Regions from separate parts of the Flexivirga alba genome, predicted to be linked through region 1. Evidence: predicted binding sites of a transcription regulator. Region 1 holds the regulator's gene; each other region holds the start of a gene.

The links. Region 1 encodes LexA, which represses DNA repair genes until DNA is damaged. Its sites were predicted from a motif close to TCGAACANNTGTTCGA; they were not measured.
Region 2: a site for LexA is predicted at 3,492-3,507, ahead of ACFQDH_RS04625 (HNH endonuclease signature motif containing protein). Genes of this name have one in related genera too.
Region 3: a site for LexA is predicted at 2,671-2,686, ahead of ACFQDH_RS21040 (HNH endonuclease signature motif containing protein). Genes of this name have one in related genera too.
Region 4: a site for LexA is predicted at 2,450-2,465, ahead of ACFQDH_RS14360 (SAV_6107 family HEPN domain-containing protein). Genes of this name have one in related genera too.

What each region holds. Positions count from the first base shown of each region.
Region 1 covers NZ_JBHSWH010000001.1:2,583,603-2,588,906, reverse strand. Annotated here, with positions in the region: gene ACFQDH_RS12750 (vitamin B12-dependent ribonucleotide reductase) at 1-1,469, opposite strand, end outside; gene nrdR (transcriptional regulator NrdR) at 1,552-2,040, opposite strand; gene ACFQDH_RS12740 (hypothetical protein) at 2,297-2,698, opposite strand; gene lexA (transcriptional repressor LexA) at 2,982-3,698, shown strand; gene ACFQDH_RS12730 (NAD-dependent protein deacetylase) at 3,714-4,559, opposite strand; gene ACFQDH_RS12725 (LysR family transcriptional regulator) at 4,683-5,304, shown strand, end outside.
Region 2 covers NZ_JBHSWH010000001.1:937,511-942,814, reverse strand. Annotated here, with positions in the region: gene ACFQDH_RS04645 (SCO6745 family protein) at 1-459, opposite strand, end outside; gene ilvA (threonine ammonia-lyase IlvA) at 710-2,005, shown strand; gene ACFQDH_RS04635 (DUF1206 domain-containing protein) at 2,115-2,891, shown strand; gene ACFQDH_RS04630 (hypothetical protein) at 2,878-3,387, shown strand; gene ACFQDH_RS04625 (HNH endonuclease signature motif containing protein) at 3,655-5,001, shown strand; gene ACFQDH_RS04620 (hypothetical protein) at 5,144-5,304, shown strand, end outside.
Region 3 covers NZ_JBHSWH010000001.1:4,220,327-4,225,630, reverse strand. Annotated here, with positions in the region: gene ACFQDH_RS21050 (methyltransferase domain-containing protein) at 110-769, shown strand; gene ACFQDH_RS21045 (hypothetical protein) at 762-1,010, opposite strand; gene ACFQDH_RS21040 (HNH endonuclease signature motif containing protein) at 1,143-2,591, opposite strand; gene ACFQDH_RS21035 (GNAT family N-acetyltransferase) at 2,769-3,230, shown strand; gene ACFQDH_RS21030 (hypothetical protein) at 3,559-3,753, shown strand; gene nadD (nicotinate-nucleotide adenylyltransferase) at 3,750-4,364, shown strand; gene rsfS (ribosome silencing factor) at 4,361-4,720, shown strand; gene ACFQDH_RS21015 (histidine phosphatase family protein) at 4,717-5,274, shown strand; gene ACFQDH_RS21010 (histidine phosphatase family protein) at 5,184-5,304, shown strand, end outside.
Region 4 covers NZ_JBHSWH010000001.1:2,925,805-2,931,108, reverse strand. Annotated here, with positions in the region: gene ACFQDH_RS14380 (MFS transporter) at 1-326, shown strand, start outside; gene ACFQDH_RS14375 (DUF7455 domain-containing protein) at 527-751, shown strand; gene ACFQDH_RS14370 (DUF456 domain-containing protein) at 829-1,308, shown strand; gene ACFQDH_RS14365 (DUF3040 domain-containing protein) at 1,326-1,721, opposite strand; gene ACFQDH_RS14360 (SAV_6107 family HEPN domain-containing protein) at 1,984-2,427, opposite strand; gene ACFQDH_RS14355 (methylenetetrahydrofolate reductase) at 2,622-3,527, opposite strand; gene ACFQDH_RS14350 (polyprenyl synthetase family protein) at 3,595-4,674, shown strand; gene ACFQDH_RS14345 (phytoene desaturase family protein) at 4,671-5,304, shown strand, end outside.

The DNA.
Region 1 (5,304 bases):
TTGCGGGCGTAGCCCTTGTATGGGCCGACGATGCCGGCCAGCTCCGCGGACCGCTTGTAGGAGGCGCCGGTGAGCAGCGAGGTGATCGCCGCGGCCAGTGCACGCCCGCCCTCGGAGTCGTAGCCGTGGCCGGTCGCCATCAGCAGCGCTCCGAGGTTGGCGTAACCGATGCCCAGCTGCCGGTAGTCGCGCGTCGTCTGTCCGATCGCTTCGGTCGGGAAGTCCGCGAAGCAGATCGAGATGTCCATCGCGGTGATGACCAGCTCAGCCACCTTCTGGAAGGTGGCGGCGTCGAACGTGTCGTCCTCGCGCAGGAACTTCAGCAGATTGAGGCTGGCCAGGTTGCAGGAGCTGTTGTCCAGCGACATGTACTCCGAGCACGGGTTGGACGCGGTGATCCGGCCGCTCTCGGGGTTCGTGTGCCAGGCGTTGATCGTGTCGTCGTACTGCAGGCCCGGATCGGCGCACTCCCAGGCAGCCTGGTTGATCTTGTCGAACAGCGTGCGGGCGTCGATCTCCTCGATGACTTCACCGGAGTGGCGTGCGCGCAGGCCGAACGAGCTGCCGTCCTCGACGGCCCGCATGAACTCGTCGGTGACTCGCACCGAGTTGTTGGCGTTCTGATATTGGACGGACGTGATGTCCTTGCCGCCCAGGTCCATGTCGAAGCCGGCGTCGCGCAATGCGCGGATCTTGTTCTCTTCCTTCGCCTTGGTCTCGACGAACTCCACGATGTCCGGGTGGTCGACGTCGAGCACGACCATCTTGGCTGCGCGGCGGGTCGCTCCACCGGACTTGATGGTGCCGGCCGATGCGTCGGCGCCGCGCATGAACGACACCGGGCCCGAGGCCGTGCCGCCGGACGACAGGAGCTCCTTGGACGAGCGGATCCGGGAGAGGTTCAGGCCGGCGCCGGAGCCGCCCTTGAAGATGAAGCCCTCTTCTTTGTACCAGTTGAGGATCGAGTCCATCGAGTCGTCGACCGACAGGATGAAGCAGGCCGAAACCTGTTGCGGCGACTTGGTGCCCACGTTGAACCACACCGGCGAGTTGAAGCTGAACACCTGGTGCAGCAGCGACCAGGTCAGCTCGTGCTCGAAGATCTCGGCGTCCTGATCAGCGGCGAAGTAGCCGTGCTCCTTGCCAGCACGCACGTAGGTGAGGACGACCCGGTCGATGAGCTGTTTGAGGCTGTTCTCACGCTCAGGGGTATCGACGGCTCCACGGAAGTATTTGGTGGTGACGATCGTGGAGGCGTTCAGCGACCAGCTGTCGGGGAACTCCACCCCGCGCTGCTCGAAGATCGTCTCGCCCGTCTTCCAGTTCTGCTGGACGACGTCGCGACGCTCCCAAGTGACCTCGTCATAGGGGTGCACGCCGGGAGTGGTGAAAATTCGCTCGACGGTCAACCCCTTGCCTGCGCGGTTACCGCGCTTTGCCTTGGGGCCGGCGTCTGCTGTGTCGGTCATGTCCAACTTCCTTTCCACCTCAGGTGGTCAACTGTGCTGCGAGATGTGTTCTGTGACGGTGTACGAAATGCGGTGGGACTACTCAGTCGTCGGCGGGTTGACGGTCCGGCTCGACGCCGGTCGCCGGCCGCTCGGCACGCAGCAGGGCGATGGCCGACTCGAAGTCCTCGAGATCGTCGAAGGCCTGGTAGACGGACGCGAAGCGGAGGTAGGCAACTTCGTCGAGGCTGCGCAGCGGCCCCAGGATCGCCAGGCCCACGTCGTGCGCATCGATCTCCGCCGCGCCCTGGGCCCGGATCGACTCCTCGACCTCTTGGGCGAGCAGCGCCAAGTGATCCTCACTGACCGGCCGGCCCTGGCAAGCCTTGCGCACTCCGAGCAGCACCTTCTGCCGGCTGAACGGCTCGCTGGCGCCGGATCGTTTGACGACCGTGAGGCTCGCGGTCTCCATGGTTGAGAACCGCTTGCCGCAGTTGGGGCACTGCCTGCGTCGCTTGATGCAGGTGCCGTCTTCACTCGTGCGGCTGTCGACAACGCGACTGTCGTCGTGACGGCAGAACGGGCAATGCATCAGACGACTCCTCTCCGCTGGACCCGGCACCCGCCCCGTCACCAGAACGACGCCGACTGTGGACGAAGTTGTGGGTAAGTGGTGGACGACCTGGGGATGACTGGGCTCTGCTTGTGGACTAGATGTGGATAAATCTCATCCGTGTAACTACTAGATATAGGGATGTTAGGCCGATCCCACCACAATCGCAAGAGCCGTCGACGTCACCTGGAAAACCGCTGGTCAGCCGCCCGTAACACCGCGTGTCGAGGTCCCGTCAGGGCAGTTTGAGCTGCTGTCCCGCGACCACCTGCAGGCCGTTGAGGTCGTTTGCCAGCGCCACCTTCGTGACAGCGTCCGAGACCGACATGGACGGGTAGGCGCGGTGCGCCACACCGGACAACGTCTCACCATCGTGCACCGTCACGGAGTGCCCGACCGACGGCGGCGTCGATGCCCAGGCATGCGCCGCTGCACCCCCACCGATCAACAACGCGACCGCGACGACTATGCCCAGCAACCGGCGTCCGCGTGCGGTCAGCCGCAGGCCGCGGGCCTCGACTCGAACACCCACTTGGGCGCCGCCACCACGTGCCGACGGACCGGTCGGAACCGCCCGCAAGTGCCGACGACCCTGACGTAGGTCGACCGGCGCGTCCCACTGCGCAACTGCACTCATCTCTTCCTCCTGAAACTTCGGTGCGAACTGGTGCACACCGCTCGGACAACGAACTCCATCCGAACACGCGTACGATCGTACACCTGTCGGACGGATAGCACGAGCGTTCGACGCCATCGAGACACGCGTCGTACAGATGTTTGGAAACTGTGTCCGAAACCCATACGCTGTTTTCACGAAGCCAAGGCAAGCACCGACCACCGACAACCGTTCGGATCCGGTCCGCACAGATCGCTCGCCAGCCGCTTTGAGCGAAGTGTTCGCCGAGGAGGAGATGACAGCGATGGCACAGGTGCACGAACTTCCCGACCGCGCCGGAGAAAGCCTGACCACAAGGCAGCGCAAGGTGCTGCAGGTGATCCGCAATTCCGTTGACCGGCGCGGATATCCGCCGAGCCTGCGTGAGATCGGCGATGCCGTCGGACTGACCAGTCCGAGCTCCGTCGCGCACCAGCTGACGATGCTCGAGCGCAAGGGCTACCTGCGCCGTGACCCCAACCGGCCACGTGCCATGGAGGTCATCGATCCGGACGCGACCGACACCCGCGGTTACCGCGGCGGCTCGAGTGTGCGGAGCGCGCAGGAGTCGAGCCTCGACGAGACCGGCCTGGGTGACGAGCGGCCCGAGGCGTCATACATTCCCGTTGTCGGGCGCATCGCCGCCGGCGGCCCGATTCTGGCCGAGCAGGTCGTCGAGGACGTCTTCCCGCTGCCCAAGCAGATCGTCGGCGAAGGCGACCTTTTCCTGCTCAAGGTGGTCGGTGACTCGATGATCGACGCCGCGATCTGCGACGGCGACTGGGTTGTCGTGCGCCAGCAGCCAACTGCGACCAACGGCGACATCGTCGCGGCCATGCTCGACAACGAGGCGACCGTCAAGACGTTCAAGCGTGCGCGCGGCAAGGTCTGGCTGCTCCCGCACAACGACGCCTACGACCCGATCGACGGCGACGACGCGACCATCCTCGGCAAGGTCACGGCAGTTCTACGTCGGATCTGACCCAACTCTGCGCGATCAGGACGCGCGGCGCCCGGCGAGGGTCTCCGCCAACGAAAGCAGCGTCGACCCGAGCGGGGCGTCGATGCGGATCGACACCTCCTCGTCGGTCGCCCGGGTCCAGCCGTGGGTCACGACAGCGACCGGGATCCCATCCCGCACCGCGCGGCGGATGAAGCGATAGCCGGACATCACCGCGAGCGATGAACCGAGGACCAGGATCGCGCGAGCGGCTTGCACCCGCGCGAAACACTGCTCGACCAGGTCCTTGGGCACCGACTCCCCGAACATCACCACATCCGGCTTCAGCAGGTCCGAGCCGCAGATGACGCAATGCACCAGCCGGAAGTCGCCGATCAGCGACTCGGCGATCGCGACATCGCCATCCGGCCGTAGCGGGCCGGTGGCGGATCGGTCGAAGTCAGGGTTGGCGAGTTGCAGCCAGTCGTCGACCATCGTGCGTTCGTAACGCTCGCCACAGTGCATACAGACCACATGCGTGAGGCTGCCGTGCAACTCCGCGACATCGTCAGCGCCGGCCGCCTGGTGCAGGCCGTCGACGTTCTGAGTGATGATCGGCCCGATCAGACCGGCCTGCTGCAACGCCGCGACTGCGAGATGACCCGGGTTCGGCTCAGCAGCCGCGAAGCGCGGCCAGCCGACATACGAGCGAGCCCAATACCGTTGCCGCGCAGTGGGATCGGCAAGGAGCTCCTGAGCGGTCATCGGCTGGAACCGCCGTTGACCGTCGGCGCCTCGATAGTCGGGAATCCCGGATTCTGTCGACAGGCCGGCACCGGTGAGGGCGAGGACTCCCCCACGACTCACCAGCTCGGTCAGCGCCGCCGGATCCGTAGTCACCACCCTGTCAAGGTCTCATACTCGCGCGACCTCGGGCGTCAGCGCGGTCAGTTGGACCCGCCGGCATATTGATTAGCGATCTTGGAGAATTGGCCAGAACAAATAACTAAATGTTATTCTTGGGCCATGATCGACGCAGCTGGACTCAGGGTCATCAAGGCGATCAGCGATCACGGCAGCTTCACTGCTGCGGCCACGTCGCTGGGCTACTCGCAGCCGGCCATCTCCCAGATGGTTCGGCGCCTGGAGGACCGCACCGGAACCGTTCTGGTGGAACGTCTCGGCCGCACCGTCCGCCTCACCGAGGCCGGTCAGGTCCTCGCCCGCCACGCCAATCCGGTGCTTGCTGCGCTCGAGGCCGCGGAGTCCGAAGTGGCCGCCATCGCAGGCCTGCGGGCCGGGCGAGTTCGCCTGATGGCTTTCCCCTCCTCCTCCTCGACGCTGGTGCCGCGTGCGCTGGCGCTGGTCAAGAAGCGCTTTCCTGACGTGCAGGTGAGCTTCACCGAGGCCGAGCCGCCCGAGTCGCTGGCCGCCCTGCGCTCGGGTGAGTGTGACGTCGCCGTCGCGTTCGCCTACGAAGGCACCGACCTGGCTCGCGGCGAGGAGGACATCGAGTCGTTCGTGACCCGCAAATTGCTGGACGACGAGGTGCGACTGGCGCTTCCGCTGAATCACCCGAAGGCAAAGTCCAAGAAGGTCAAGCTCGCCGATCTGGCGAGTGAGCCGTGGATCGCCGGGTGCCCGCGCT
Region 2 (5,304 bases), 1.6 Mb from region 1:
GTCGCCGCGGTGCTCGCGCAGCAGCGTGCCGGCGTGCCAGAGCTTGGCCACCGGCTCTTCGGGTATGGCGAGGGCGCGGAGCCCGGCATACAACGGCCGTCCCTCCATCGGCGCGCTGACCGCTGCCCGGGTGGCGAGGTCGGCGATGCGCACCAGACCGGGGGAGTCGGCGAGTGCACCGATCTTCTGTCGCAGGGCGTCGGCGCTCCCGCGCTCCCGGATGGCGAGAGCTTCCTCCGGGGTGACCTTGCCCCATACCCAGGGGATGTGGCGGGCGACCTCGCCATCGGCGAAGTTGTAGAAGACCGCGTGCACGACCTCGGCGGGCGCCATACCGAGCGGAGCTGCGCGGCCGGCGAAGTAGCCGTCCCAGTAGTTGCGCATCCCGACGGCCAGGAACGCGTCGTTCGGTATGTCGGAGAAGGTGATGGTGCCGATGGGTTCGACCAACTCGAACATGCGGTGAATCTTGTTCTGTGGGTGCGACATCGGTCGTCAGCTCCTGTGATCGGGACAGCGCTCGGGTGGCGTCGTCTCATCATTGCCACGAACAGCATCGCCTGGATACGACAGCGTGGGATGAAATGACCCGACCGTGCCGCACGAACCCGTCGCCGTCACGCCCTCCGTCCATTCGGCGAGACATCGTCTCAACATTCGTCGCAGTGCGTAGATTGAGAGACCGTCGTCGACGAACTGGAGGATCCGCGTGTCAGCCACCGCACACCGCGAACCGAGGGCACCCGAGCAGCCCGGTGGCGCCGGTGTCGTGGCGCGGGCCGCAGCCGAGATCGAGGGCTTCGCGGTGCGAACGCCGCTGCAGCCCAACAGCCGTCTCAGCGAGCTGGTGGGTGCGCGGGTACTGCTGAAACGCGAAGACCTGCAGCCGGTGCGCTCCTACAAGATTCGTGGTGCGGTCAACCTGATTCGCGCGCTCAGCCAGGAGGAGCGCGAGCAGGGTGTCGTGTGCGCCAGCGCCGGCAACCACGCACAGGGCGTCGCGCTCGCCTGCGCGGAGCTGGGCGTCGACGCGCGAATCTACTTGCCCCGCAACACTCCTCGGCAGAAGCGGGATCGGGTCGCATCGCTGGGCGGCGAGCACGTGCGGCTGATTCTGCACGGCGATACGTATGACGACGCGTCCAAGGCGGCGATCCTCGATGCTTCCCGGACCGGTGCCACTCTCGCGCCGGCCTTCGACGACCCGCGGGTGATCGCAGGTCAGGGCACCGTCACCCGGGAGATCCTGCAGGACCTGGGGCGCGCTCCCGACATACTCCTCGTGCCGGTCGGCGGAGGCGGCCTGCTGGCCGGGGCGTTGCTTGCGCTCGCCGAGGCGCCGGCCGAGTTCCACGCCGACCGCTGCCGGGTGATCGCGGTGGAGCCGGTCGGTGCGGCAAGTCTGCAGGGCGCGCTGGACGCGGGTGCGCCACTCGACCTTGGCGAGATCGACACCTTCGCGGACGGAACTGCGGTCCGCAAGGTCGGCGACCGGCCGTTCGAGATCATCCGGGATGCCGGGGTCGAGGTCGCGACGGTCGAGACCGGTGCGATCTGTCAGGAGATGCTGCGGCTCTATCAGGTCGACGGCATCATCGCCGAGCCGTCCGGCGCGATGGCGATGGCGGACCTGGATCGGCGTGGCATCGAACCGGATTCGACGGTGGTCGCCATCCTGTCCGGTGGCAACAACGACGTCAGCCGCTATGCCGAAGTCATCGAGCGAGCGCTCGTGCACGAGGGTCGCAAGCACTACTTCCTCGTCGACTTCCCGCAAGAGCCCGGTGCGTTGCGCCGCTTCCTGCAGGACATCCTCGGCCCGGACGACGACATCACATTCTTCGAATACGTCAAGCGCAACAACCGGGAATTCGGCCCGGCACTGGTCGGTGTGGAGCTCGGCGATCCGGCGTCGTATGACGCGCTGCTGGAGCGCGCCGAGGCGTCCCCGCTGGTTGTCGAACCGATCTCACTGGACAGCCCGATGCTGCGCTACCTCGTCTGAGCACGTCGGGGGCAGGTACCGGCCGTGCCACCGGTCCCGGCCGGCAAACCCCGCGTTCGGGAAAAGGCCGGTGGTGCGGTGTCGCGGGTGGTTATCTGGCCCGGTGAACATGAGCGAGGCGCGCGACGGCGTTCGGCAGGTCAATGAAAGCGGGGCGCTCGACGTCGGCGCCCGTGTCGGCTTCGCCGCCAGCGGAGTGCTGCATCTGTTGATCGCCTACCTCGCAGTGCGGGTTGCCTTCCACAGGTCGGGCAAGTCGCCGGACCAGTCCGGCGCATTGGCGACCCTCGCGCAGAACGCCGCCGGGAAGGTGTTGTTGATCGTCTTCGTGGCGGGCTTCCTCGCACTCGCGCTGTGGCAACTCAGCCGGGTCTTCGTCACTCGCGAGGTCACGGATCGATTGCAGAGCGGTGCGCTGACGGTGGTCTATCTGGCGATGGGCTGGAGCGCGCTGTCCTTCGTCCGGCAGAAGGGTCGTTCGAGTGCGTCCACCTCGACCGACTTCACCGCGACCGTCATGAAGCATTCGGGCGGTCGTTGGCTGGTCGCGATCATCGGACTGGTGATCATCGGCATCGGGATCTACCACGTCCAGAAGGGAATTCGGACGCGATTCCTGAAGGAGCTCCGGGAGCACCCCGGCGCGGCGATCACCTGGACCGGCCGGATCGGGTATGGCGCCAAGGGCATCGCCCTCGGGATCGTCGGTGCGCTCTTCGTGATCGCAGCAGCCAAGCACCGGTCCTCGCAAGCGTCCGGTCTCGACGGTGCGTTGTCCACCCTTCGGCACGCGGTCGCCGGGCAGTTGCTGCTGACCCTGATGGCCCTCGGGCTGGCCGCCTTCGGCGTCTATTCGCTCGCCCGGGTGCGGTATGGCCGGGTCTGAGGAGCCGGCTCCGGGAGAGGAGCGCGCCGTCGCGGCGGCATACGACCCCAGCCGGATGCCGTCGACCGGCGCGCCGCGCGTGATGTGGGCCAGCGCGCTGATTCTGGGGATCGGCGCCGTGCTGCTCATCCCGTGGACCGTCTACCTGGCCTGGACGCTGCCCGGACGCGCCGTGGCCGAGAACTACGACGTGGCGTGGACCGGCTTCGACATCGGACTCATCCTGGTGCTCGCCGGCACGGCGGTCGCGGCGCTGCGAGGGGGCCGTTGGCTGCCCACCCTCGCGGCGGTCACGGCGGCGACGCTGCTCATCGATGCCTGGTTCGACGTGGTCACCGCGTCCACCACCGCCGATCGGGTGGAGGCGGTCGTATTGGCGGCAGTCGTCGAGGTCCCGGTCGCCTGCGCGTGCCTGTGGATCGCCGTCAACGCACAGGAGTTCAACGACCGGCGCGTCGCCCGGGCGGCTCGACGGACGAGCCGTCGAGCGGCCTGAAGGCCGCAGCAGCGCCGTCGTCGTATGACGCCGCGCGGCGCGCGCCGGGGAGCCCGCGCCCGCTACTCGATCGGATCTCGACGAGACTGCAGTTATACGGATTCGCGGAAATGTGTTCGATGAAATGCTAGCCATTGACACCACTCTTCGATATCCTGTAGGTAGGCGAAAACGCTTACAGGGGAAGGGGATTCACACCATGAGCATTGATCATTGATGGTGGACTGTGCCTCGGCGGAACCGGGGCGAGGGCCGGAGGTTCTCGGGGTGTTGCGGGCTGCGGCGGAGGTGATTGACGAGGTTCCGGGTGCGTTGCATCAGTTCGGCGAGGACGACGAGGCTGAGTTGATGGCGACCTTGTTGCGGTTGCAGGGTCGGTCGTCGCAGGTGGGCGCGATCGTGGCTGCGGACGCGGTGGATCGCGGTGTGCTGGTGGGGTCGGATGCGGCAAACACCAGCCAGTGGATCTCCGGGCGTCTGACCGGCGGGACCCGGTTGGAGCCCAAGGCGATCCGGGTGATGGCGTCGGTGGCTGATGCGTGCCGGCACCGCAAGAACACGGTGATCGGCCAGGCATTGTTGAAGGGTTCGTGTTCGGTGGAGTCGGCACGGACCGCGCTGCTCCAAGCGGACAAGGTCGGACCGGTTATCCCGACCGCGGAGCGTGACGAGGTGCTGAGCTGGTTCCTGCAGGTCGACCCCGCGCTCGGGTGTGACGGGCTGACGAGACTGACCCGGGCGATCATCGATCGGTTCGCCCCGGAGAAACTGTCTCAGGATGACGAGAACCTCGAAGGCACCGAATCACTGTCCTGGTCCACCACTGCGACGGGGATGACGCGGTTGGTGGCGGAGTTGTCGCCGGCGAACGCCGCGATCCTCAAAGAAGCGATCAACGCCAAGTCCGCACCCCGGCCCGCGAACCCCGCAGACGGTGGCCGAGGAGCGACGAAGGAGCGTCTCGAGGCCCCGTCTGCTCGAGGCCACGGCTCGGGTGCGGCGTTCGGACTCAACCTCGACGACGACACCACCGACTCGCCCACTGCGTCCGGGCAACCGGTGCGTGACGAGCGGTCACCGGGTAAGCGTCGGGCGGATGCCTTGATGGACCTGGTCGGTGCCGGTGCCCGGGCAGCGACCGGGGACGGCACCCAGGCGAGTGCGGCGACCGTGTTGCTGACGATGGGGTTGCAGGAACTCCTTCACGGTCACGGCGCGACCACCAGCACCGGTGACGTCCTCGACGCGGGTGCTGCCCGCCGGTTCGCGTGCACCGCGGACCTGATCCCGGTCGTGCTCGGCGGACCCAGTCAACCGTTGGATGTGGGGCGGCGAGAACGGTTGGCAACCAGAGCAATCCGGGTCGCAGTCATCCTACGAGACGGCGGATGCACGTTCCCCGGTTGTGACCGGCCACCGGGTTTCTGCGAAATCCACCACGTCACACCCTGGTGGGCCGGCGGCAAAACCTCCCTGACCAGTTCGGCGATGCTGTGCGGCCGACACCATCAGACCGTGCACCGCCAGGGTTACACCGCCGACATACAACCCGACCGCGTGATCTGGGACCTCACACCCGGCCGGATGCCCGGCCACCAAACCACAGCAGCCTGAAGGCAACCCGGCCGAACCGGATCCGTCCGCGCCGTCAATCCACTTTTGCCCGGACAGACGATCCTGACCGTAAACCATTCGTCCGCTGGCGCATTCTGGGGGAGCCTTTCGGAGTGATCGACTCTGCGGCTTCTGTACTGCCATGACGATGGCGAAGTTGACGCGGCGTCAGATCGCCGAGCTGCAGCGGATTCGGGACGACCTTGAACGCGAACCAGATGCCGGTCGTCTGCCCGCGACCGACGATGCGGCATCCCGCGCAGTGCTCGGCGCGTGGCTAGCGGGAGTGATTACGAGCAAGGG
Region 3 (5,304 bases), 1.6 Mb from region 1:
CTGTCTCAGCGCAGTGTTGGTCGTGGCTAATCGCTGACCAGCTCAATAGAGAGATCTCGCTGAGGCGTTGAAGAGCCTGTCATCTGGGAGTCGAGGTACATTTCAGACCGTGTCTGGGTGGGACGATGCGACCAACGCCGAGAAGTACTCCGAGTTCACCGACTCGTATCCGATGTACCGAGAGACCAGCCGGGACCTGGTCGCGCGGGCTGGAATTGCCGATGCGAACCGGGTAGTCGACTTGTGCTCAGGAACAGGCGAGACCACGCAGGCGCTCCTTGAGCTGATGCAGGAACGCGCGCGACTCATCGCGATCGACCGGTCCGAGGCGATGCAACGGGTGGCCCGCGAACGGATCACCGTTCCACGGGTCCGTTGGGTGCAGTGTGCGGCCGAAAGCATTGACCATCAGGTGCAGGACCAGGGCGATCGAGGACTGGACTCGCCCAGTCTGGTCGAGCTGATGGTGCAGGTTGCGGAGGCAGAGCATGACTTCGTCCGACCCACGGATGTCCGAAGGCGGCGCCTGACGATCACCTCGGTCACCGAGATGCTCGCTACGGCCGGATTGGACGCACGGTGGGAGATCGTCAGCTATCCGCGCAGCGTCCAGCAGGCTCGTGCCTGGTTATCCGTTCCGGTGTTCGGTGGGATGTTTCGGACCTTGAGCTATGAGCAGCGACTCGATGTACTGGCCAAGGCATACGACCGCGTGGACAAGGACCAGACGATGACGGGTCGTTGGCTCCTGGTCACCGCCATCAGGTGACGGCAACGTCTGCGGCGTCGAGGGCGACGGCCAGATCCGCTGACCGGTTCTCGTCGGCAGCGGGCGCTGCGGACCACGTGCGGTCCTGTAGAAGACCTGAGGGGTCGGACGGGACTCGTGGGTCGGATGCGCTGAGCTGCCGGTCGGTGATGGCGCGTCGCAACATGACGGAATTGAGTTCGCTCAGGTCAGCACCCGCGAGAGTTGCCGTCAGTCGATCCCGTTGATCGCGAGCGATCATCGGGATCGATGGCCGCTACGGCAGCGGCGACACGGATGGCATCGATTTGAAGATGCGAAATGGCTTTCGGGGCAGGCGGATTGACGGCGCGGACGACTCCAACTCAAATCGGAATCGCCGCCGTGGTGGGGCTCAAGCAGAAGCGGTCTGGTGGCCGGGCATCCGGCCGGGTGTGAGGTCCCAAACCACACGGTCGGGTCGTACCTCAGCGGTGTAGCCCTGGCGGTGCACGGTCTGGTGATGTCGGCCGCACAGCATCGCCGAATCCGTCAGGGAAGTTTCGCCGCCGGCCCACCAGGGTGTGACGTGGTGGATTTCGCAGAAACCTGGTGGCCGATCGCAGCCCGGGAAGGAACATCCGCCGTCTCGCAGGATCACTGCGACCCGGATTGCTTTGGTGGCCAACCGTTCTCGCCGGCCGACATCCAGGGGTTGGCTGGGGCCGCCGAGCACGACCGGGATCAGGTCGGCGGTGCACGCGAACCGGCGGGCAGCACCCGCGTCGAGCACGTCACCGGTGCTGGTGGTGGCGCCGTGACCGGCCAGGAGTTCCTGCAATCCCATCGTCAGCAGCACCGTCGCCGCACTCGCCTGAGTACCTTCCCCGGCCGCTGCCCGGGCACCGGCACCAACCAGGTCCATGAGCGCGTCGGCCCGGCGCTTACCCGGCGACCGCTCATCCCGCACCGGTTGCCCTGAACTTGTGGACGAATCGTCAGTGTCGTCGTCGAGGTTGAGTCCGAATGCCGCACCCGACCCGTGGCTCCGAGCGGCTGGGGCAGCCTCGGCAGCAGCGTTGTCTGCCCCTGAGGTCTCGTCGGCTCCGTCGGTCTTGCCTGTCGGGTGAGTGGGTTTCGCGGGCCGGGGTGCGGACTTGGCGTTGATCGCTTCCTTGAGGATCGCTGCGTTCGCCGGCGACAGCTCCGCCACCAACCGCGTCATCCCCGTCGCAGTGGTGGACCAAGACAACGACTCGGTGCCCTCAAGCTTCTCGTCATCCTTGGACAGTTTCTCCGGGGCGAACCGGTCGATAATCGCCCGAGTCAACCTCGTCAACCCGTCACACCCCAGCGCGGGGTCAATCCGTAGGAACCAGCCCAGCACCTCGTCACGCTCGGCGGTCGGGATCACCGGGCCGACCTTGTCCGCCTGGATCAGGGCGGTCCGCGCGGACTCCACCGAGCACGATCCCTTGAGTAGGGCTTGGGTGATGACGGTGTTCTTGCGGTGCTGGCACGCGTCGGCGACTGACGCCATCGCCCGGATCGTCTTGGGCTCCAGCCGTGTCTCGCCACTCAGCCGCCCGCTGATCCACTGCCCGGTGGTGGCCGCATCCGACCTCGTGACCGCGCCCCTGTCGACCGCGTCCGCGGCCACGATCGCGCCCACCTGTGACGACCGGCCCTGTAACCGCAACAGGATCGACATCAGCTCTGCTTCTTGGTCGTCGCCGAGCTGATGCACCGCACCCGGAACCTCGTCAATCACCTGCGCCGCAGCCTGCAGGATCCCAAGCACTTCCGGTCCCCGACCCGGCGCCGCGACCGGGGCACCATCCACCACCGAATGACTGATGCTCATGGCGTGAATCCCCTTCCCCTGTAAGCGGTTTCGCTTACTTACAGGATACCTGGGACCCGTGTTAATGGCTAGCATTTCATCGAACACATTTCGGTTAATCCGTATACGCAGCGGCCGTCGCGCTGGGTGGTTCCGGCCTGGCTCTGGGAGGCACCGACCGTGCGGCAAGATGAGGACATGACCGAGATCCGGCCCGCACGCCCGACCGACGCCGAGGACATGGTGGAGGTGCAGAACGCGATCTACCGAGCAGGTCTGCGGGCGAGCCCGGTCGACCTCGCGTCGGTCTGCGAGCGCTACTTCGACAGGGAGCACGGTGTTGCGTGCACGGTCGCCGAGCAGGAGGGCCGCGTTGTCGGCTTCCAGTCGCTCAAGCGGGCATGGCAGGGGAACCCGTACGACGTGGCTGAGGGGTGGGGGATCATCGGCACCCACATCCGGCCTGACGCCGGTCGAAGCGGACTCGGTCGCCGCCTCTTCGCCACGTCTCTGGCAGCCGCAAAGGCAGCTGGGCTGCGACATATCGATGCCACCATCGGCGCCGACAACTCGCCTGCCCTGGCCTACTACGCGGCCATGGGTTTCACGCCCTACCGGGAAGGTGGCGACGCCATCCCGCACCGCTTCGACGTCGAATAGTCGAGTTTCAGTTCACCTTCGATTTCAGCGACGACTGGACGCATCGCTGCGTCGTCGGGCAGGACAAGATCGACCCGATGGAGGAGCTCGGAATTCATCCGCGGCTGCGGTGAGTGGCCGCGACAACGACGGCTGCGGACAAAGCTGCAGCGGGCCATCGAGGGCAAGGGCTCCTTCCGGCGTTTCCGTGATCTGATCCACGACGAGGACCTTGCCGACACTTGGTACGCCTTCTCCAACGACCGCCAGTTCGGTCGCGCTCGCGCATTCCTCGCCGACCAGGGCATCCATGTGAGCAGCCCCCGCCATACCCGATAAGCTGTCGGCCATGAGGTCGTCCTTGGTCCAGATCGCAACAGACTCCACCGTGCCCAAGCTGGAGGAGAACCATCTGCCGATGCCGCACATCCTCTACGGCTTGATCGCGTTCGCTGTGTTCCTGCTGTTGCTCGGCATCCTGTGGACGTTCCGCAACACCGCCGCCAACCTGAGCGACGGTGCTGAAGGGGAGAAGGAGCACTGACCGTCCGGCTGGGGGTGATGGGCGGCACGTTCGACCCCATTCACCACGGCCACCTGGTTGCGGCCAGCGAGGTGCAGACGCGTCTCGACCTCGATGAAGTCGTTTTCGTGCCGACGGGTCAGCCCTGGCAGAAGGACGGCCGCGGTGTCACCTCGGCCGAGCACCGCTACCTCATGACGGTGATCGCGACCGCGTCCAACCCGCGGTTCACCGTCAGTCGGGTCGACATCGACCGGCCCGGACCCACCTACACACTCGACACCCTGACCGACCTGCACAAGCAGCGGCCGGACGCCGAGTTGTTCTTCATCACCGGCGCCGACGCGCTCTCGCAGATCTTGTCCTGGCACGGCGTCGACCAGATGTGGCCGCTCGCGCAGTTCATCGGCGTCACCCGACCCGGGCACGTGTTGTCCGACCGGGGTCTGCCGCCCGAGCACGTGCGGTTGATGGAGGTTCCAGCGATGGCGATCAGCTCGACGAATTGTCGCCAGCGGGTCGTCGACGACGAGCCGGTCTGGTACCTCGTGCCCGACGGTGTCGTCCAGTACATCGGTAAATATCAGCTCTACAAGCCGGAAGCCGGCGCAATGAAGGAGGCGCAAGGGTGACAGCGACCGCACGGGCCATCGATTTGGCCAAGGCCGCAGCCGCCGCGGCGGAGGACAAGCTCGCGACCGATGTCGTGGCGATCGACGTCAGCGATCAGTTGGCGCTGACGGATGTCTTCGTCGTTGCCTCCGGTGAGACCGAGCGGCAGGTGAGTGCGGTCGTGGATGCGGTCGAGGATCGCCTGCGCGAGTTGGGCAGCAAGCCGATCCGTCGTGAGGGCGGCGGCCGCGAAGGCCGTTGGGTGCTCATCGATTTCGGCGACATCGTGGTGCATGTGCTGCACGAGGACGAGCGCGAGTTCTACGCCCTCGAGCGGCTCTGGCGCGACTGCCCGACCATCGACCTGACGGCGTGAGCACTGCACGAATGAGCGCGGCGCCCCGGCGCCTGGTCGTATGGCGCCACGGTGAGACCGACTACAACGCCACCGGCCGCTGGCAGGGGCAGTTCGACGCACCGCTGTCCGACCGCGGCCGCCAGCAAGCAGCTGCTGCCGCGAAATGCCTTGCGGCATACGACGTTTCACGGATCGTTGCCTCTGACCTGAGTCGCGCAGCCGACACTGCGCGAGCGCTTGCGGACGAGACCGGGCTTACCGTGGGGTTCGACCCGCGGTTCCGGGAGATCAGTGTTGGCAGCTGGGCAGGCCTGACAACACCGGAGATTCGCGCGACACAAGGCGATCTGCTGGACCGGATCAATGCCGGCGAGGACCTGCGTCGTGGCGAGACCGGGGAGACCGTCGCCGAAGTCGCCGATCGGGTGGTGGCCGGTGCGCGGGACGTCATCGGGCAATTGGAAGCGGGGAGACCGCCGCGATCGCCACGCACGGCTTCGCTGCCCGGACCCTGTGCGCGGCGCTCGCCGGCGTACCGCAGCGGGTCGCCTTCCACGCCTTCCACGGGATGAGCAACTGCCACTGGGCGCTGCTTGTCGAGC
Region 4 (5,304 bases), 340 kb from region 1:
TCGCGCTGGTCTGGCTGGGACACGTGACCGTCACCGGCACCGAGCTCTTCCAATCGGCCGGCCAATGGGGCCTGCAGGCGGAGCTGTCCGATCCGGCCCGTCGCGGCGAGTACCAAGGGGTGGCGCAACTCGGCTACACGCTCGGCACCGTGTGGGCACCGGCCGCCTACACCTTCTGGGCGATGAACTGGGGCCCGTGCGGCTGGCTGGTCATCGCCGTGATTGTGGTGGTGGCCGCGGTCGCCATACACCCGGCGGCGCGCAGTGCGGAGCGCTATCTGGCCGAGCACGTCGAAGGCGCCGAGCCCGCTCAGGCCCCGGCCTGAGGCATGAACGACAGCGCCGGCCCGGAACTCAGAACGCCCGCCGATCGTCGAAATGGTCAAGATCGCCCAAAGGTCACAAAAGTGTGAAGCACGACACACGCCGGGGATATGTTTCGACGGGAATCCCTTCGCGTGATTGACTGTTGACTACTTCGACGACGGAAACCCCCGGGCGACCGGGAGGAACCCGCAACGAGAGGATGATTACCGTGACTACAGCAGTTGCCCCCACCACCCTGACCGCATCCGATCGCTGCGACCGCTGCGGCGCCCAGGCCTTCATCCGGGCTCGCCTCAGCTCCGACCAGGATCTGCTCTTCTGCGCGCACCACGGCCGTGAGCACCTGGACAAGCTGCGCGAGATCGCTGACGAAGTGATTGACGAGACCGATCGCCTGCACAGCGAGTCCACGATCGAAGTGTGATCCCGACCTACTACCACCCGAAGACGGCGCACCGAATGGTGCGCCGTCTTCGTCTGCCCGGGCGCTAGGTTCATGTCGTGGACGCTGTGACCGTCGTGGCCGGGGCGATGATCACCCTCGGGATCCTGGGGCTGATCGTCCCCGTGCTGCCCGGACTTCTCTTGTGCCTCGCAGGCGTCCTGTTGTGGGCGTGGAACGTCAATACCGGCACGTCGTGGACGGTCTTCGGCTGCTGCGTCGTGGTCGCCGCGGTCGGCTGGGTGGTGCAGTTCCTGGTGCCGAACCGACGCCTCAAGGCGGCCGGAGTGCCCGGCTTCGCCAAGCTGGCGGGACTCATCGGCGCGGTCGTCGGTTTCTTCGTCATCCCGTATGTCGGGATGTTCATCGGGTTTCCGGTCGGCGTCTTCCTGGCCGAGGAAGTTCGCCTACGAGACTCTCAGCGCGCCTGGGCAGCCACCAAAGCCGCGGTCCGTGCGATCTTGACCAGCATCGGCATCGAACTCGCGGCCGCGGTACTGGTGTCGTGGATCTGGGTGGCCGGAGTCCTGCTCACCTGACCGATTCCGGTGCGGGCCTACCAGCCCTGGCCGCGCCGCCGGTCCCAGCGCTCTTCAAGACGCTGCATGAAGCTGCCATTGGTCCGGGTCTGCCGCCTGGGATGCGCGGCAGTGACCGATCCATCGTCCTGCACGGTTCCGAGCTCGCGCTGGTGACCCGGTTTGAAGGCGTAGGCGCCGGCCGCGACCATCACCGCGAATCCGACCACGCCGAGCCATATTTGGGCCATCGTCATACCGACGATGACCAGTGCAAGTCCCACCACGACGCCACAGACGCCGATCGCAATACGTCGCCGAAGGCGACTGCGGCCCGGATGGGCGACCATGTGAGACGCAAACTTGGGGTCCTCCACCTTGAGCGCCTGCTCCATTTGGTCAAGCAGGCGCTGCTCGTGCTCTGAAAGTGGCACGTTGACCTCCCAATGTCCTTCGGTCGTCACCACGCGACTACCGATACCGCCGGCTGATCCCCGACTGATCTCTCCTCCAGGATAGTTCGTCGCGCTACCTAGTGGTAGGTGCCTACCGTCCCAGTGACCGAAACCGGTCGATCGAAACGGTTGGCCCACGGCCCCGGACGGACAGATCAGCACTGCGGACCCGTTGTCTTCGCGCCAGCCTAAACAAGTCGGGCGCGCCACGGTGCGGGAGTTGCCAACTATTACCGGACCGTCACCCACCACCGGTCGGAGCGACGCACGCGGTGAACGAGTCACCCATCGGCAACCCGAGATGCACCAGCACCAACTCGAGGAAAGTCTCCACCTGGCGCACCAGGTCGTCAGCTTCACGCGTCGAGACCGCGACTGCGCCGCGGTCCAGCTGACTGCGCCGGCGCGCCGTGCCCTCGAAGAACTGCGCCCACTCGGCCAGCTCCGGTGCGACCGACGGCAGCACGGTCCAGACGTTCCGCGGGCCGGACCCCGGCGAACGGCGCGCATCCGCGGCCAACACGGCGGCCGCGGCGCGCAGTGCGGCCAGGTGTGCGAGCTGGTAGCGCTCATCCGCCGTCTCGGCGTGGCAGGCCTGCAGCAGGCCGATCCGGGTGCGGTCGACCAGGTCCAGCACAGTGCCGGCTACCGGGGTCGGGAACTTGGACTGAACTGGTGAGCGCATGCGGCCTCCTCGCGACGAAACATCGAACCTTTGTTCGATGTGAACGAGGTTAACCCCAGCCACCGACAATGAAGTTCTGGACAGGCACAGGAAGCTTGAGATGCGTTGGCGTTGCAGGGAGCTTGCGACTCGCAACGCCAACGCAGAACAAGCCTCAAGGCACCCGTTCGAGCGACGTCGGCCGGCAACTGGCCTCAGACGAGGCTGCTCTGCCGCAGGTTGGCGAAGACCTCCAGGGTCGCGGTCGACTTGTTCATCGTCATGAAGTGCAGCCCCGGAGCGCCTTCGCGGAGCAACCGCGCCGAGTGCTCGGTACAGATGGCGATGCCGGTCCGTCGGACGGCCTCAAGGTCGTCGCCGGCAGCCTCGATCCGGGAGACCACGTCGGTGGCGAGCGGCTGCCCGTTGAGCTCGGTCAAGCGCTGCAGTTGCCCGACCGCAGTCACCGGCAACAAGCCCGGGATGACCGGCATGACGCAGCCGCGCGCATCGACCAGGTCGCGCAGTCGCAAGTAGGCGTCGACGTCAGTGATCATCTGGGTGATCGCGAATGCCGCGCCCGCGTCAGCCTTGCGGGCCAGTGCGTCCGCTTCGTCGTCCAGGGACGCCGACTCCGGATGCTTGTCGGGAAACGCCGCGACGCCGACGGTGAAGTCTCCGAGCGAGCGGACGAGGGACACCAGCTTGTCGGCATGATCCAGCCCCTCCGGATGCGCGATCCAGGGGGCAGCAGGTCCTCCCGGAGGGTCACCACGCAGCGCGAGGATGTTGCCGATTCCGACGGAGGCGTACTCCCCCACCACGCGGCGCAACTCAGCGACCGACGACCCCACGCAGGTGAGGTGCGCCATCGTGCGCAGCGTCGTCTCCTGCTCGATCCGCCCGGTGATCCGCACGGTCCGGTCACGGGTGGAGCCGCCGGCGCCATACGTCACTGACACGAACGTCGGGTGCAGCTGTTCCAAGCGCCGCACGGAGTTCCAGAGCACCGCTTCGGCCCGCTCGCTGCGGGGCGGCATGAACTCGAAACTGAAGCTCGGGCCGTCCTCCGCCAGCAGCTCGGGAATCGGGCGCCCGGACTTGTCGGTCCGCATCGTCATGCCGCCCAGCCTACGGACCGACTCGGCGACTACGCTCAACTCGATCACCATTCGGAAGGACAGTCTCTTGCCCACCGCCGACCTCGACGACCTGCGAGCCCGCGTCCAGCACGCGCTCGATGAGGAGCGCCGGACCCAAGCAGGGATCCTGGCACCACTCGGGCCGGACATGGCCGACCTGCTGGACGCCGTCTTCGCGCTGCTGAGCGGCGGAAAGCGGCTGCGCGCGGGCTTCTTCTACTGGGGTTACCGGGCGGCCGGTGGCCCGGAAAGCGCCGCACTGGTGCGCGCAGCGATGTCCCTCGAGGTCTTTCAGGCCGCGGCATTACTGCACGACGACGTCATGGACGACTCCGACGTGCGGCGCGGTATGCCGTCGGCACACCGCCGCCTTGCCGACATACACAGCGAGCGCGGACTTGCCGGCGATCCAGGGCGCTTCGGCGAGGCCGGTGCGATCCTGGCCGGCGACCTGTGCCTCAACTGGACTGACGAGATCTACTCGACCAGTGGGCTACCCGCCGAGGGGTTGGCACGAGGGCGACGAGTCCTGAACACCATGCGCACGCAGCTGATGGGCGGGCAGTACCTCGACGTCATCGAGGCCGCACAGACCTGGGACAACGTGCCGACGGAGGAGCGAATCAGCCGGGCTCGCAAGGTGATTCGCTTCAAGAGTGCGAAATACACGATCGAGCACCCAGTGTTGATCGGAGCGACCTGCGCGGGGGCGGACGACGCCACGCTGTCCGCGTTGTCCGATTACGGTCTCGCGCTCGGGGAGGCGTTCCAGCTGCGCGACGACCTCCTGGGCGTCTTCGGCGATCCCGAGCAGACCGGCAAGCCGGCCGGTGACGACCTGCGCGAGGGCAAGCGGACAGTGCTCATCGCCTATGCGCTGCAGGGCATGAATCCGATGGATCTTGGGCGTTTCCGGGCTGTCTTCGGCGACCCGCAGATCGCCCCCGATGACGTGGTGTGGTTGCGCGAGAAGTGTGTGCGGACCGGAGCCGTCGACCAGACCGAGAAGCTCATCGCCGCCCAGGCAGATGCTGCCCGGACCGCCCTGGACACCGCCCAGCTGACTGACGAGGGCCGAGACGCGCTGCTCGACCTGATCGACATCTCCACGGCACGCTCCTCGTGATTCCGGGGCCCGGCGAACCGCGAACCGCGGTCGTGGTCGGCGCCGGTCTTGCCGGGCTCTCGACAGCGTTGCACCTGCGTGGCGCGGGGGTCGAGGTCACCGTCCTGGAGGCCGAATCAACTGCCGGCGGACGCTGCCCCGATGTGACGGTCGACGGCTACCGTCTCGACCTCGGGCCGACTGTCCTCACCGAAACCGACCAACTGGCAAGGGCATTCGCCGCCGTCGGTGAGACGCTCGAGGACCACCTGACGCTCGTCGACCTCGACCCGGCATACGTCGCACATTTTGCGGACGGCAGCAGCCTGTCGATGCACACCGATCCGCAGCGCATGCACGACGCCATACGGGAGCTGGCCGGCGAGCGGGACGCCGCGGGTTACGACAGGTTCGTCCGACACGTCCAGCGGTTGTATGACGTGGAGCTCCCTCATTTCATCGATCGCAACCTGGACGGTGTGCATTCGCTGATCCGCCCTGCCCTGCCGCGTCTCGCCGCGCTGCGAGGGTTCGGACGCATGGACCGGCTGATCGCCTCGTTCTTCCACGACGAGCGGCTCCGGCAGGCGTTCAGCTTCCAAGCGTTGTATGTCGGAGTGCCACCACACCGAGCTCGCGGCATGTTCGCCG